3 regions of the Streptomyces sp. R44 genome follow, and region 2 is predicted to be linked to each of the others. Evidence: riboswitches for the same ligand, from Rfam matches in the RefSeq annotation. Region 2 holds a riboswitch; each other region holds the start of a gene.
What was found. Region 2 has a riboswitch for thiamine pyrophosphate ahead of AB5J54_RS28650 (thiamine ABC transporter substrate binding subunit). Riboswitches for the same ligand answer to the same signal wherever they lie in the genome.

Region 1: another riboswitch for thiamine pyrophosphate. It lies ahead of thiC (phosphomethylpyrimidine synthase ThiC); the one in region 2 lies ahead of AB5J54_RS28650 (thiamine ABC transporter substrate binding subunit).
Region 3: another riboswitch for thiamine pyrophosphate. It lies ahead of thiO (glycine oxidase ThiO); the one in region 2 lies ahead of AB5J54_RS28650 (thiamine ABC transporter substrate binding subunit).

The regions. Positions count from the first base shown of each region.
Region 1 covers NZ_CP163444.1:4,398,447-4,402,876, forward strand. The annotation lists gene AB5J54_RS20370 (IclR family transcriptional regulator) at 1-312, shown strand, start outside; gene AB5J54_RS20375 (SsgA family sporulation/cell division regulator) at 451-891, shown strand; gene AB5J54_RS20380 (YibE/F family protein) at 1,026-2,348, opposite strand; TPP riboswitch at 2,420-2,554, shown strand; gene thiC (phosphomethylpyrimidine synthase ThiC) at 2,548-4,335, shown strand.
Region 2 covers NZ_CP163444.1:6,129,140-6,133,569, reverse strand. The annotation lists gene AB5J54_RS28655 (ABC transporter permease) at 1-718, opposite strand, end outside; gene AB5J54_RS28650 (thiamine ABC transporter substrate binding subunit) at 757-1,851, opposite strand; TPP riboswitch at 1,932-2,041, opposite strand; gene rlmN (23S rRNA (adenine(2503)-C(2))-methyltransferase RlmN) at 2,071-3,183, opposite strand; gene AB5J54_RS28640 (phosphatidate cytidylyltransferase) at 3,356-4,430, opposite strand, start outside.
Region 3 covers NZ_CP163444.1:2,418,091-2,422,520, forward strand. The annotation lists gene thiE (thiamine phosphate synthase) at 20-673, opposite strand; gene AB5J54_RS11195 (Rv2175c family DNA-binding protein) at 789-1,154, opposite strand; gene AB5J54_RS11200 (NAD(P)/FAD-dependent oxidoreductase) at 1,198-2,412, opposite strand; TPP riboswitch at 2,495-2,608, shown strand; gene thiO (glycine oxidase ThiO) at 2,606-3,760, shown strand; gene thiS (sulfur carrier protein ThiS) at 3,757-3,957, shown strand; gene AB5J54_RS11215 (thiazole synthase) at 3,961-4,430, shown strand, end outside.

The DNA.
Region 1 (4,430 bases), 1.7 Mb from region 2:
GATCTGAAATCTCGTCAAGACCACCTTGATCGCCACCCGGTGGAAGCCATCACTCCGTACACGGTGCGTAACCAGCGTGTCTTTTTGGAGCGTTTGGGCAGTTTGGACCGAATGGAACCCGTGGTGGAGCGTCAGGAATATGCGCTCGGCACGGTCTGTGCCGCCATTCCCATCACCGCGGGCTCCACGGCGGCCGCCATGGCCATTTCCCTCCCCCTTCACCAGGAAGAACGGTTGCTCCCAGCAGTCGAGCGGCTACGTAACGAGATCGGAAGGCTCTTCGGTTCACTCGCGTTCTCTATCAGTATCTGAAAAATCACTCCTTGTGATCTGCTAGCGCGTACAGCACGATTGCGTCAAGAGGGCCACGGGGGATCATTCCTGGCCGTTTCGGTCACAGCTTTCAGCAGCTGTGTTTACACAACTGCTTCATCTACTGCGGGGTACATGATGCGAGAGTCGGTTCAGGCCGAGGTCCTGATGAGCTTCCTCGTCTCCGAGGAGCTCTCCTTCAAGATCCCGGTCGAACTCCGATATGAGACCCGGGATCCCTACGCGGTGCGGATGACCTTCCACCTTCCCGGAGACGCGCCCGTGACCTGGGCGTTCGGACGGGAACTGCTGCTCGACGGGATCAACCGGCCGAGTGGGGACGGCGATGTGCACATCGCCCCGACGGAGCCGGAGGGACTCTCGGACGTCTCCATCCGGCTCCAGGTGGGCGGCGACCGCGCGCTCTTCCGGGCCAGCGCGCCGCCGCTCGTCGCCTTCCTCGACCGAACGGACAAGCTGGTTCCGCTCGGTCAGGAACGGACACTGGGCGACTTCGAGGACAACCTGGAGGCCGCACTGGGCCGGATTCTGGCCGAAGAGAACGCCGGGCCCGCCTGAGCGGGCCCGCGCTGAGCCGGCCGGCCCGAGCCGCCTCAGCCGAGCCGCCTCAGCCGAGCCGTCCCGCCTGCGCGAGACCGTTCGAGCCGGACCCTCCCCGAGCCGGGCCGGCCCGAGCCCTCAGCACGCACACCTCACTTGGCGCGGCGGCGCCGCCCTCCCCGTACCGCCGCGGGCTTCACGCCGTCGGAAGCCGGCCGGTCGGCGGAGACGACCAGCGCCGCGAGCACCGTGGTGACCGGAACGGACGCCACCAGACCGATCGACCCGACCAGCGTCCGGACGATCTCCTCGGCGACCAGCTCGCTGTTCGCCACCGTCCCCATGCTGCTCTGGGCGATGGAGAAGAGCAGCAGCAGCGGCAGGGCGGCGCCCGCGTAGGCGAGCACCAGGGTGTTCACGACCGAGGCGATGTGGTCGCGGCCGATCCGGATCCCGGCCCGGTACAGACCGCGCGGACCCATCCCCGGATCCGCCTGGTGCAGCTCCCAGACGGCCGATGTCTGGGTCACCGTCACGTCGTCGAGCACACCGAGCGAACCGATGATGATCCCGGCCAGGAGCAGACCGGACATGTCGATCTCCGGATACAGGCCGTGGATCAGACCGGTGTAGTCGTCGGTGTTGCCGCTGAGCGAGGTCCAGCCGATGAAGAGCGAGCCCAGCAGACCGATCAGGAGCAGTGAGATCAGTGTGCCGAGCACGGCGACCGAGGTGCGGGCCGAGAGGCCGTGGCACATGTAGAGCGCGATCAGCATGATCGCGCTCGACCCGACCACCGCCACGACCAGCGGGTTCGACCCCTCCAGGATCGCCGGAAGGATGAAGTACGTCAGCACGAGGAAGCTCACGGCGAGCGCGATGAGCGCCATGACGCCCCGCATCCGACCGACCAGCACGACCGCGACGGCGAAGATGCCCGCGAGCACCGCCAACGGCAGCTTGCGGTTCACATCGGTCACCGAGTACTGCAGGTCGCGCGGGGCGTCGGGGGCGTACGCCACCACCACGCGCTGGCCCTCGTGCAGTTGACGCGGGGCGTCCGGCTGCACGATCTCGACGAACCTCCGCCCCTTGTCCGGGCCGCTGGTGACCTCGATCGTCGCCTTCTCGCACTGTCCCTGCCGGCCGTTGACCGCCTCGCGGCCCTCCGGAGTCGAGGTGTCGCCGGTCGGCGGGACCTGGGCGGCGTTCACGTCCTTGCAGTCGACGTGCTCGACGGAGACGACCTTGCCCTGCTGAGTCTGCCGGTCGAAGCCGACGCCGGTGCGCTCGTGCGCCGGGGCGCCACCCGGCCAGAGGACCACGAGCCCCACGACGACCGCGGTGGCGAAGGGGATCAGGATCGCGGCGATGACTCTGCGCAGATGCCGAGAGACGGGCGTGGCGGGGCCGTGGCTGTGGGAATGGGAGTGCCCGTGGCCATGAGGTTCGGGGGTCTGCTGGGGGGAAGTCACCGACCGATCATCGCAAGAACGGCGGGGGCCCACTGTTCAGCACGCCAAGGATGACGCTAGCGTGGTGGCACCTTTGCACACGCGGGAGCTCGGAGCACCGGGCTGAGAGGGCGCTGATCACCGTACGCACGTACGGGAGGAGGCTGCGCCGACCGCCGAACCTGTTACCGGGTAATGCCGGCGTAGGGAGATCGGTCTCATGACCATTCAGGATGCACGCACGCCTGCCTCCGACCAGAACCAGACCGACGGGCAGGAGCGCACGCCGGGCTGGCACAAGGGGTACGTCCAGGGCTCGCGCCCCGACCTCCGGGTGCCCGTCCGTCAGGTGCACCTCACCAACGGCAAGGACGTCACGCTGTACGACACGTCCGGCCCGTACACCGACCCCGCCATCGACACCGACGTCCGGCGGGGCCTTCCGCCGCTGCGCGAGAACTGGATCATCGCGCGCGGCGACACCGAGGAGTACGCGGGCCGCCCGGTCCGCCCCGAGGACGACGGCATCAAGCACACCTCGCCGCGCGGCGGTGGGCTGAAGAACCTCGACGCCGTCTTCCCCGGCCGCCCCCGTCTGCCGCGCCGTGGCCGCAGCGGCCAGGCCGTGACCCAGCTCGCGTACGCCCGCCGGGGGGAGATCACCCCGGAGATGGAGTACGTGGCGATCCGCGAGAACGTCTCCCCCGAGGTCGTACGGGAGGAGATCGCCGCGGGTCGCGCCGTGCTGCCGGCGAACGTGAACCACCCGGAGATCGAGCCGATGATCATCGGCAAGCGGTTCCTGGTGAAGGTCAACGCCAACATCGGCAACTCCGCCGTCACCTCCTCCATCGAGGAGGAGGTGGAGAAGATGACCTGGGCGACCAAGTGGGGCGCCGACACGGTCATGGACCTCTCCACCGGCCGCAACATCCACACCACCCGCGAGTGGGTGCTGCGCAACTCCCCCGTGCCGATCGGCACCGTGCCGCTCTACCAGGCCCTGGAGAAGGTCGATGGCAAGGCCGAGGAGCTGACCTGGGAGATCTACAAGGACACGGTCATCGAGCAGGCCGAGCAGGGCGTCGACTACATGACGGTGCACGCCGGCGTGCTCCTGCCGTACGTGCCGCTCACCGCGCGCCGCAAGACCGGCATCGTCTCGCGCGGCGGCTCGATCATGGCCGCCTGGTGCCTGGCGCACCACAAGGAGAACTTCCTCTACACGAACTTCGAGGAGCTCTGCGAGATCCTGGCGGCGTACGACGTCACCTACTCGCTCGGCGACGGTCTGCGCCCCGGCTCGATCGCGGACGCCAACGACGAGGCGCAGTTCGCGGAGCTGCGGACGCTCGGCGAGCTGAACACGATCGCCAAGCGGCACAACGTGCAGACGATGATCGAGGGCCCGGGCCACGTCCCGATGCACAAGATCAAGGAGAACATCGACCTCCAGCAGGAGATCTGCGAGGAGGCGCCGTTCTACACCCTCGGTCCGCTGACCACGGACGTCGCCCCGGCGTACGACCACATCACCTCAGGCATCGGCGCGGCGATGATCGCCTGGTGGGGCACGGCGATGCTCTGCTACGTCACGCCCAAGGAGCACCTGGGCCTGCCGAACCGCGACGACGTGAAGACGGGCGTCATCACGTACAAGATCGCGGCCCACGCGGCGGACCTCGCCAAGGGCCACCCGGGCGCGCAGGAGTGGGACGACGCGCTGTCGGACGCGCGCTTCGAGTTCCGCTGGGAGGACCAGTTCAACCTGGCCCTCGACCCGGACACCGCCCGCGAGTTCCACGACGAGACGCTCCCGGCGGAGCCCGCGAAGACGGCGCACTTCTGCTCGATGTGCGGGCCGAAGTTCTGCTCGATGAAGATCTCCCAGGACATCCGCCGCGAGCACGGCGGCACGCAGCAGGAGATCGAGGCCGGCATGGCGGAGAAGTCGGCCGAGTTCGCAGCGAGCGGCAACCGCGTCTACCTGCCGCTGGCCGAGGCGTAACGAGCAGCGCCCCCCTGGATCCGCCGATCCGCCGATCCGCCGATCCGCCGATCCGCCGATCCGCCGATCCGCCGATCCGCCGGACCCGCCGACCC
Region 2 (4,430 bases):
CTACGGCCACGAACTGCACGAGGGTGAGCACGGCGGCCGTGGGCAGGTCGAGCAGCCGGGCGGTCTGCCGGTAGATCTCGGCTTCCAGCGTGGAGTACGCGTCCCCGCCGAGGATCTGTACGACGCCGAAGGAGGTGAAGGTGAAGAGGAAGACCATCAGGGCGGCCGCCGCCACCGCCGGCACGAGCGCGGGCAGCGTCACCGTCCGCCAGGCCGTCCAGCGCGAGGCGCCGAGGACCCGGGCGGCTTCCTCCTGGCGCGGGTCGAGCTGCGACCAGAGGCCGCCGACGGTGCGGACGACGACCGCGTAGTTGAAGAAGACGTGCGCGAGGAGGATCGCCCACACGCTGGTGTCGAGGCGCAGCCCCCACAACTCGTCGGTGAGCCCGTTCCGGCCGACGAGCGCGAGGAACGCCGTGCCGACGAGGACGGTCGGCAGCACGAACGGCACGGTGACGACGGCCCGCAGCACGCTCTTGCCGGGGAAGTCGAAGCGGGCGAAGACGTACGCGCCGGGCAGCGCGACCAGGAGGGTGAGCCCGGTGGAGGCGAGCGCCTGCCACACGGTGAAGCCGAGCACGTCGAGGATGTCCGGTCGGCTGAGCGTCTCGCCGATCCGGCCGAACCGCCAGGCGCCGTCGGGCCGCAGCCCCCGGTCCACGATGGACACGACGGGCCAGGCGAAGAAGACCCCGAAGAACGCGACGGGCAGGGCCATGAGGCCCAGCCGCGTCGCGCTCCCCTTGAGGTCGCGGGTCACTTCAGGACGAGCGACGACCACTGCTGGATCCACGGGTCACGCTTCTCGGCGATCTTCTCGGGCGCCATGGTCTCCGGCTTCTCGATCACCACGCCGTGCTTGGTGAAGAGCTCCGGCAGGGCCGCGTCCTTCGCCACCGGGTTGACGAACATCTGGAGCGGCATGTCCTCCTGGAACTTCTTGGAGATCAGGAAGTCGATGAGCGCCTTGCCGCCCTCGGGGTTCTTCGCGCCGTTCAGCAGGCCCGCGAACTCGGTCTGCCGGAAGCAGGTGCCGGTGGAGACACCGGTGGGCGCCACCTTCGGCTGCGGCTCGCCGTACAGCACCTCGGCCGGAGGGCTGGAGGCGTACGAGACGACCAGCGGCCGGTCGCCCTTGGCCTGCTTGCCGCCGGCCGAGCCGGAGAACTCCTGGTTGTAGGCGAGCTCCCAGCTGTCGACGGTCTTCACGCCGTTGGCCTTGAGCTTCTTCCAGTAGTCCTGCCAGCCCTCGTCGCCGTACTTGGCGGCCGTGCCGAGGAGGAAGCCGAGGCCCGGGGAGGACCGCTCGGGGTTCTCCACCACGAGGAGGTCCTTGTACTCCGGCTCGGCGAGGTCGTCGAAGGTCTGCGGCGGGGCCAGCTTCTTGTCGGCGAAGTACTTCTTGTCGTAGTTGACGCAGATGTCGCCGGAGTCGATCGGGGTGACCCGGTGCTCCTTGTCCAGCTGGTACGCGGCGGGGATCCGGTCCAGGCCCTTCGCCTCGTACGGGACGAAGATCCCGTTGCTCAGGGCGCGGGAGAGGAGCGTGTTGTCGACGCCGAAGAAGACGTCACCCTGCGGGGAGCCCTTGGTGAGGATCTCCTTGTTGACGGCCTCACCGGCGTCGCCGCTCTTCAGCACCTTGACCGTGAAACCGGTCTGCTGGGTGAAGTCCGCGAGCACCTCCTTGGAGGCGTTGAACGAGTCGTGGCTCACCAGCGTCACCGTCTTCGGCGCGGGCTGGTCGGTCTTGCCGGCCGAGCCCCGGACGTCGTCGGTGCCGCACGCGGCGAGACCGGTGATGCCGAGCGCCGCGACGAGCGCGGCGGCGGCGGCCTTCTTGATGCTCACTGGATTCCTCCTGGGTATGACCAGGAAGAGACGCGGCCCTGCCCACGTCCGGCGGACCGGGCGCGGGCAGGGCGCAACAGCTTGAGTTACGACCGAACTTCCTACCCAGAATGACCTGGGCGAGGTTCAGAGGGTCTGCGGTCTACGGTTACCGCACTCTCAGCGCTGTGGCGCTCCCCTGTCGGAATATGGAGATGTGTTCGAGCTCAGACTACAAGGTCAGCGCTCGGCGGCCGCGAGCTGTCCACAGGCACCGTCGATCTCCTGACCGCGGGTGTCCCGCACGGTCACCGGCACGCCGTGGCGGGCGATCGCCTCGACGAAGGCCTTCTCGTCCTCCGGGCGGGAGGCCGTCCACTTCGAGCCGGGCGTCGGGTTCAGCGGGATCAGGTTGACGTGCACCCGCTTGCCCTTGAGGAGGCGGCCGAGGAGGTCGCCGCGCCAGGCCTGGTCGTTGATGTCCCGGATGAGGGCGTACTCGATGGAGATCCGGCGCCCGGACTTCTCCGCGTACTCCCAGGCCGCATCGAGGACCTCGCGGACCTTCCAGCGGGTGTTGACGGGCACGAGGGTGTCGCGGAGCTCGTCGTCCGGGGCGTGCAGCGAGACGGCGAGCCGGCACTTGAAGCCCTCGTCGGCGAAGCGCAGCATCGCGGGGACGAGGCCGACGGTGGAGACGGTGATGCCGCGCTGCGACAGCCCGAGCCCGTCCGGCTCGGGGTCCGTGAGCCGCCGGATGGCGCCGACGACCCGCTTGTAGTTGGCGAGCGGCTCGCCCATGCCCATGAACACGATGTTGGAAAGGCGCGCCGGTCCCCCGGGCACCTCCCCGTCGCGCAGGGAACGCATGCCGTCCACGATCTGGTGCACGATCTCGGCGGTCGACAGGTTCCGGTCGAGCCCCGCCTGCCCGGTCGCGCAGAACGGGCAGTTCATGCCGCAGCCGGCCTGCGAGGAGATGCACATGGTCACCCGGTCCGGGTAGCGCATGAGCACGGACTCCACGAGCGTGCCGTCATGCAGCCGCCACAGGGTCTTACGGGTGGTGTCGTCGTCGCACGAGATGTGCCGCACCACGGACATCAGGTCGGGCAGCAGCTCGCCGGCCAGCTTCTCCCGCGAGGCGGCCGGGATGTCGGTCCACTCGGCGGGGTCGTGCGCGTACCGCGCGAAGTAGTGCGTGGAAAGCTGCTTGGCGCGGAACGGCTTCTCGCCGATCGCGGCGACGGCCTCCTTCCGCTCGGCGGGCGAGAGGTCGGCCAGGTGCCGCGGCGGCTTCTTGGCTCCGCGGGGGGCGACGAAAGTGAGTTCTCCGGGCACTGGACGGGCCACGATCGGGTGTCTCCTCAGACGGCACGAGGTCTGGCATCCCCGCGACGGCGGGGAGCGCGGCATCACGATGCCGAAGCCAGGAGACCTCACTGGACCGTCCTCGCGGCGGCGAGGACGACGGAAGGGCCCGCAGCGCACGCGCCACGAGCCCTTCCAGAGTACCCGCTGTCCGTCAACCCGTTCCGACGAAGATCGCCATCAGCAGCCACACCACCGGCGCCGTCGGCAGCAGCGAGTCCAAACGGTCCATGATGCCGCCGTGGCCCGGCAGCAGCGTGCCCATGTCCTTGATGCCCAGGTCGCGCTTGATCATGGACTCGCCGAGGTCGCCGAGCGTCGCGCTCGCCGCCACCGCGAGGCCGAGGATCAGGCCCTGCCACCAGGCACCCTCGTCGATCATGAACTCCATGCACAGCGCGCCCGCCGCCATGGCGAAGGTCACCGCGCCGAGCAGGCCCTCCCGGGTCTTGCCGGGGCTGATCCGCGGGGCCAGCTTGTGCTTGCCGAAGCGCCAGCCGACCGCGTACGCCCCGGTGTCGCTGACCACGGTCAGGATCAGGAAGGTCAGCACCCGCTGCGGCCCGTCGTCCGCGGTCAGCAGCATCGCCACGAACGTCGCCAGGAACGGCACGTAGAACGCGGCGAAGACCCCCGCCGTGACGTCCTTCAGGTAGCCCTCGGGAGGCTCCGTCATCCGCCAGACGAGCACCGCGAGCGCCGTCAGGGCCATCGCCACCCAGGCGCCCTCGGCGTCCCGGACGTAGCCGGCGACGACCATCGCCGCGCCGCCGACCGCGAGCGGCACCAGCGGCGCCTTGATCGCCTTGCGCTCCTGGAGGCGGGAGGTGAGCTCCCACAGGCCGACGACCACCGCGACCGCTATCACGCCGACGAACGCCGGCTTCCAGATGAACAGCGACGCGATGATGACGGCACCGAGACCGACCCCGACCCCTATGGCCGCGCCCAGGTCGCGCCCCGCGCTCTTCTTCTGCCGTGGCGCCGTCGGCGCGGGCGGCGGAGGCGGGGTGGGGCTGGACATGGGCTCCTGCGGGTGCTCGTGCGGCGTCTCGTCACGGAACAGGGGACCGCTCGGGTGAGCGGCCCCCCGGCCGTGACCGTCCTGGAATCCGCCGGCGGGAACGTCGGGCACGATGGGCATGGGCCGAGTCTGCGCCGCCTGATGCCGATCGTATGCGGGACCCGCCGGGGCAGGCCCCTGGTCGGGTCCGCCGAGGCCTGAACCG
Region 3 (4,430 bases), 3.7 Mb from region 2:
CTCCCCGCGGACGCGCCCGTCAGGCTTCGGCGCGCTCGCGGACGCGCTTGGCGAGGGCGGCCGTCGCGGCGGCGGGGTCGTCGGCCTCGGTGATGGCGCGGACGACGACGATCCGGCGGGCGCCCGCGTCCAGGACCTCGTCGAGGTTGGTCTCGTCGATGCCGCCGATGGCGAACCAGGGCCGGTCCTGCGCCAGCTCCGCCGCGTACCGCACGAGGCCGAGCCCCGGCGCGTACCGTCCGGGCTTGGTGGGGGTGGGCCAGCAGGGTCCGGTGCAGAAGTAGTCCACGCCCGGCTCGGCGGCGGCCGCGGCGACCTCGGTCTCGGCGTGGCAGGAGCGGCCGATCAGCAGCTCGTCGCCGAGGATCGCGCGGGCGGCGGGCACGGGCAGGTCGCCCTGGCCGAGGTGGAGGACGTCGGAGCCGATGGCGTGGGCGACGTCGGCCCGGTCGTTCACGGCGAGGAGCTTGCCGTGCCGGCGGGCGGCCTCGGCGAAGACGGCGAGGTGCTCCAGCTCCTCACCGGCCTCCATGCCCTTGTCGCGGAGCTGCACGATGTCCACGCCGGAGGAGAGCACGGCGTCGAGGAAGGCGGGCAGGTCGCCCTGGCGCTTCCGGGCGTCGGTGCACAGGTAGAGGCGGGCGTCGGCGAGCCGCTCACGAGGCGTGGACATGGGTGGGTTCCCCCCGTTCGTGCGCCGGTGCCGCGGCGCCCGGCCGTGAAGAGGCCGGGCTCCGCGACACCCGCGGGTGGTGTCTTCGGTGCGTGGGTGCGTCAGCGCGCGGGCGTCAGATGGCGAGCGCCTGGGCGCGGCGCTTCACCTCCGTGCCGCGATTCTCGTTGAGCGCCTGCGCGGGCGTGCCCGGCAGGCTCTCGTCCGGAGTGAAGAGCCACTCCAGCATCTCCTCGTTGGTGAAGCCGTCGTCCCGCAGCACGGTCAGCAGCCCGACGAGACCCTTGACGATCTTGTCGCCCTGGATGAAGGCAGCGGGGATCTGCAGGGCGTTGTTCTCGCCGCGGCGCACGGCGATGAGCTGGCCGTCCTTGATCAGCTGCCGCACGCGCACCACGTCGACATCGAGCATCTCCGCGATGTCGGGCACGTAGAGCCAGGCGGGGACGAGCGCATCGATCTTTACGTCAATCTCGGTCACAGGACAAGCCTGCCATCCCGGACTGACAGCCGGTAGTCGGGCCCTACCGGACTGCCGCCTTCAGGGGGACGGACGGGTCCGCGGCGCGCTCCGGGTCGACCGGGACGGCGGCCTCGATGAGCTTGCGACCCTGGGCCAGGTCGCGGGGGCGACCGACCGCGAGGAGGGCCACCGGCACCCCGGCGCGCAGCCAGAGCACGGACCAGGCCTCGTCGGCCGGGGCGCCGCGCCACACCAGCTCGTCCGCGTGCGCGTGGTGCCCGGCGTACTGGACGAAGCGGCCGAACTGCTCGGACCAGAAGTACGGCACCGGGTCGTACGGGGCGTCGGTGGCCCCGGTGATCGCCGCGGCGACCGCGCGCGGGCCCTGGAGCGCGTTGTCCCAGTGGTGGACGAGGAGGCGCTCGCCGTAGCGGGCGGAGGGGAAGGAGGCGCAGTCGCCGACGGCGTACACATCGGGCAGGGAGGTGCGCAGCCGGTCGTCGGCGGTGATGGCGCCGCTCGGGTCGAGGGCGATGCCGGAGCCGGTGAGCCAGCTCGTGGCGGGGCGGGCGCCGATGCCGACGACGACGGCGTCGGCGGCGATCTCGCGGCCGTCGGCGAGGACGACGCGGCCGGGCTCGACGGTGTGCACGCGCGCGCGGGTGAGGAGTTCGGCGCCGTTCGCCCCGTACCACTCGGCCATGGGGGCGGTGACCTCGGCGGGCAGGGCTCCGGCGAGGGGGCGGTCGGCGGCCTCGACGACGGTGACGGCGCAGCCCGCCTCGCGCGCGGCGGTGGCGAACTCGGCGCCGATCCAGCCGGCGCCGACCACCACGACGGAGTGTCGGCGCTCCAGGACGGGGCCGAGGCGCACGGCGTCGTCGAGGGTGCGCAGCAGATGGACCCCGGGGACGCCCTCGGCGCCGGGCAGGGTGACGGGGTGGGCGCCGGTGGCGACGACGAGGGTGTCGTAGGCGACGGGCCCGGCCTCGGTGTCGATCTCGTGGTCGGCGGCGCGCAGCCCGGTGACGTCCAGGCCGAGGCGGAGCTCGATGCCGAGGTCCTCGAAGTCGATCTCGAAGGCGGAGTCCTCGGCCTTGCCGAGGAGGATCGCCTTGGAGAGCGGGGGCCGGTCGTAGGGCTGGTGGGGTTCGGCCCCGATGAGGGTCAGGGGGCCGGTGAAGCCCTGCTCGCGCAGGGCGACGGCGGTCTGGACGCCCGCCATTCCGGCGCCGACGATCACGACGTGCTGCTGGGCCTGCTTCTGCTCGCTCACCCGACCACCTTACGCATCTGACGGACCGTCAGGAAGGGAGGGGTCTGTGGCCCGGTATCGACGCGGGCTAGTCTGGCGGGCGTAAAGCACTCGCGGGAGCCCGGACGCACCGGGCTGAGAGGGAGGCTGGGACGGCCTCCGACCGTACGAACCTGATCCGGGTCATGCCGGCGAAGGGAGGGGCTGGACGCCCATGCGTTCTTCCGATGTCCTCGTGGTCGGGGGCGGCATCATCGGCCTGGTCACGGCCTGGCGGGCCGCGCAGCGCGGACTGCGCACCGCCGTCGTCGACCCGGATCCGGGCGGCGGGGCCGCGCGGGTCGCGGCCGGCATGCTCGCCGCCGTCACCGAACTCCACTACGGCGAGGAGACCCTGCTCGGGCTCAACCTCGCCTCCGCCGCCCGCTACCCCGCGTTCGCCGCCGAACTGGAGGAAGCCGCCGGCCACGACGTCGGCTACCGGGCCTGCGGCACCCTCGCCGTCGCCCTCGACGCCGACGACCGGGCCCACCTGCGCGAACTGCACGCCCTGCAGACCCGCTGCGGGCTCGTCTCCGAATGGCTCAGCGGCCGCGAGTGCCGCCGCCTCGAACCGATGCTGGCGCCCGGCGTGCGCGGCGGGCTGCGGGTCGACGGCGACCACCAGGTCGACCCGCGCCGACTGGCCGCCGCGCTCGTGACGGCCTGCGAGCGGGCCGGAGTGGTCTTCCACCGCACGCTGGCGGAGCGCCTCTCGGTCGTACGCGACCGGGCACGCGGCGTCCGCCTCACCGGCGGCGAGGAGCTGACGGCCGACCAGGTCGTGCTCGCCGCGGGCAGCCTCAGCGGGCGGCTCGCGGGCGTGCCGGAGGAGGTGCTGCCGCCGGTCCGCCCCGTGAAGGGCCAGGTCCTGCGGCTCCGCGTCCCCGCGCCGTACGCCCCCTTCCTCTCCCGCACCGTGCGGGCCGTCGTCCGCGGCAGCCACGTCTACCTGGTGCCCCGCGAGAACGGCGAGCTCGTCGTCGGCGCCACCAGCGAGGAGCTGGGCTGGGACACCACGGTGACGGCGGGCGGGGTGTACGAACTCCTCCGCGACGCCCACGAGCTGGTCCCGGGCCTCACGGAACTGCCGCTCACGGAGACCTGTGCCGGGCTGCGCCCCGGCTCCCCCGACAACGCGCCGCTCCTCGGCCCCACCGCCCTGCCCGGCCTGCACCTGGCCACCGGCCACTACCGCAACGGGGTGCTGCTCACCCCCGTCACCGGCGACGTCATGGCCGAGGCGCTCACCACGGGCGCGCTCCCCGACGAGGCGCGCCCCTTCACCCCCCGCCGTTTCTCCCCTGTACGTCAGGAGCAGCCCGCATGAACGTGTCCGTGAACGGAGAGCCCCGGGTCCTGGCGGGGCCCGTCGCCCTCGACGCCCTCGTCGCGACCCTCACCACGGCCCCGTCCGGGGTCGCGGCGGCGCTCAACGAGACGGTCGTACCGCGCGGCGAGTGGGCCACGACGCTGCTGGGCGAGGGCGACCGGGTGGAAGTCCTCACGGCAGTACAGGGAGGCTGAGGGATGTCCGACGACGTCTTCACCCTCGGCGGTACGGAGTTCTCCTCCCGCCTGATCATGGGCACCGGCGGCGCCCCCAGCCTCGACGTCCTGGAACGCTCCCTCGTCGCCAGCGGTACGGAGCTGACGACGGTCGCCATGCGGCGCCTGGACCCGACGGTCCAGGGCTCGGTCCTCTCCGTCCTGGAGCGCCTCGGCATCCGGGTCCTGCCGAACACGGCCGGCTGCTACACGGCGGGCGAGGCCGTGCTCACGGCGCGGCTGGCGAGGGAGGCGCTGGGCACGGACTGGATCAAGCTGGAGGTCGTCGCCGACGAGCGCACCCTCCTCCCGGACGGCGAGGAACTCCTGGCAGCGGCCGAGACCCTGGTCGACGACGGCTTCACCGTCCTCCCCTACACCAACGACGACCCCGTCCTGGCCCGGAAGCTGGAGGACGTGGGCTGCGCCGCGATCATGCCGCTCGGCTCCCC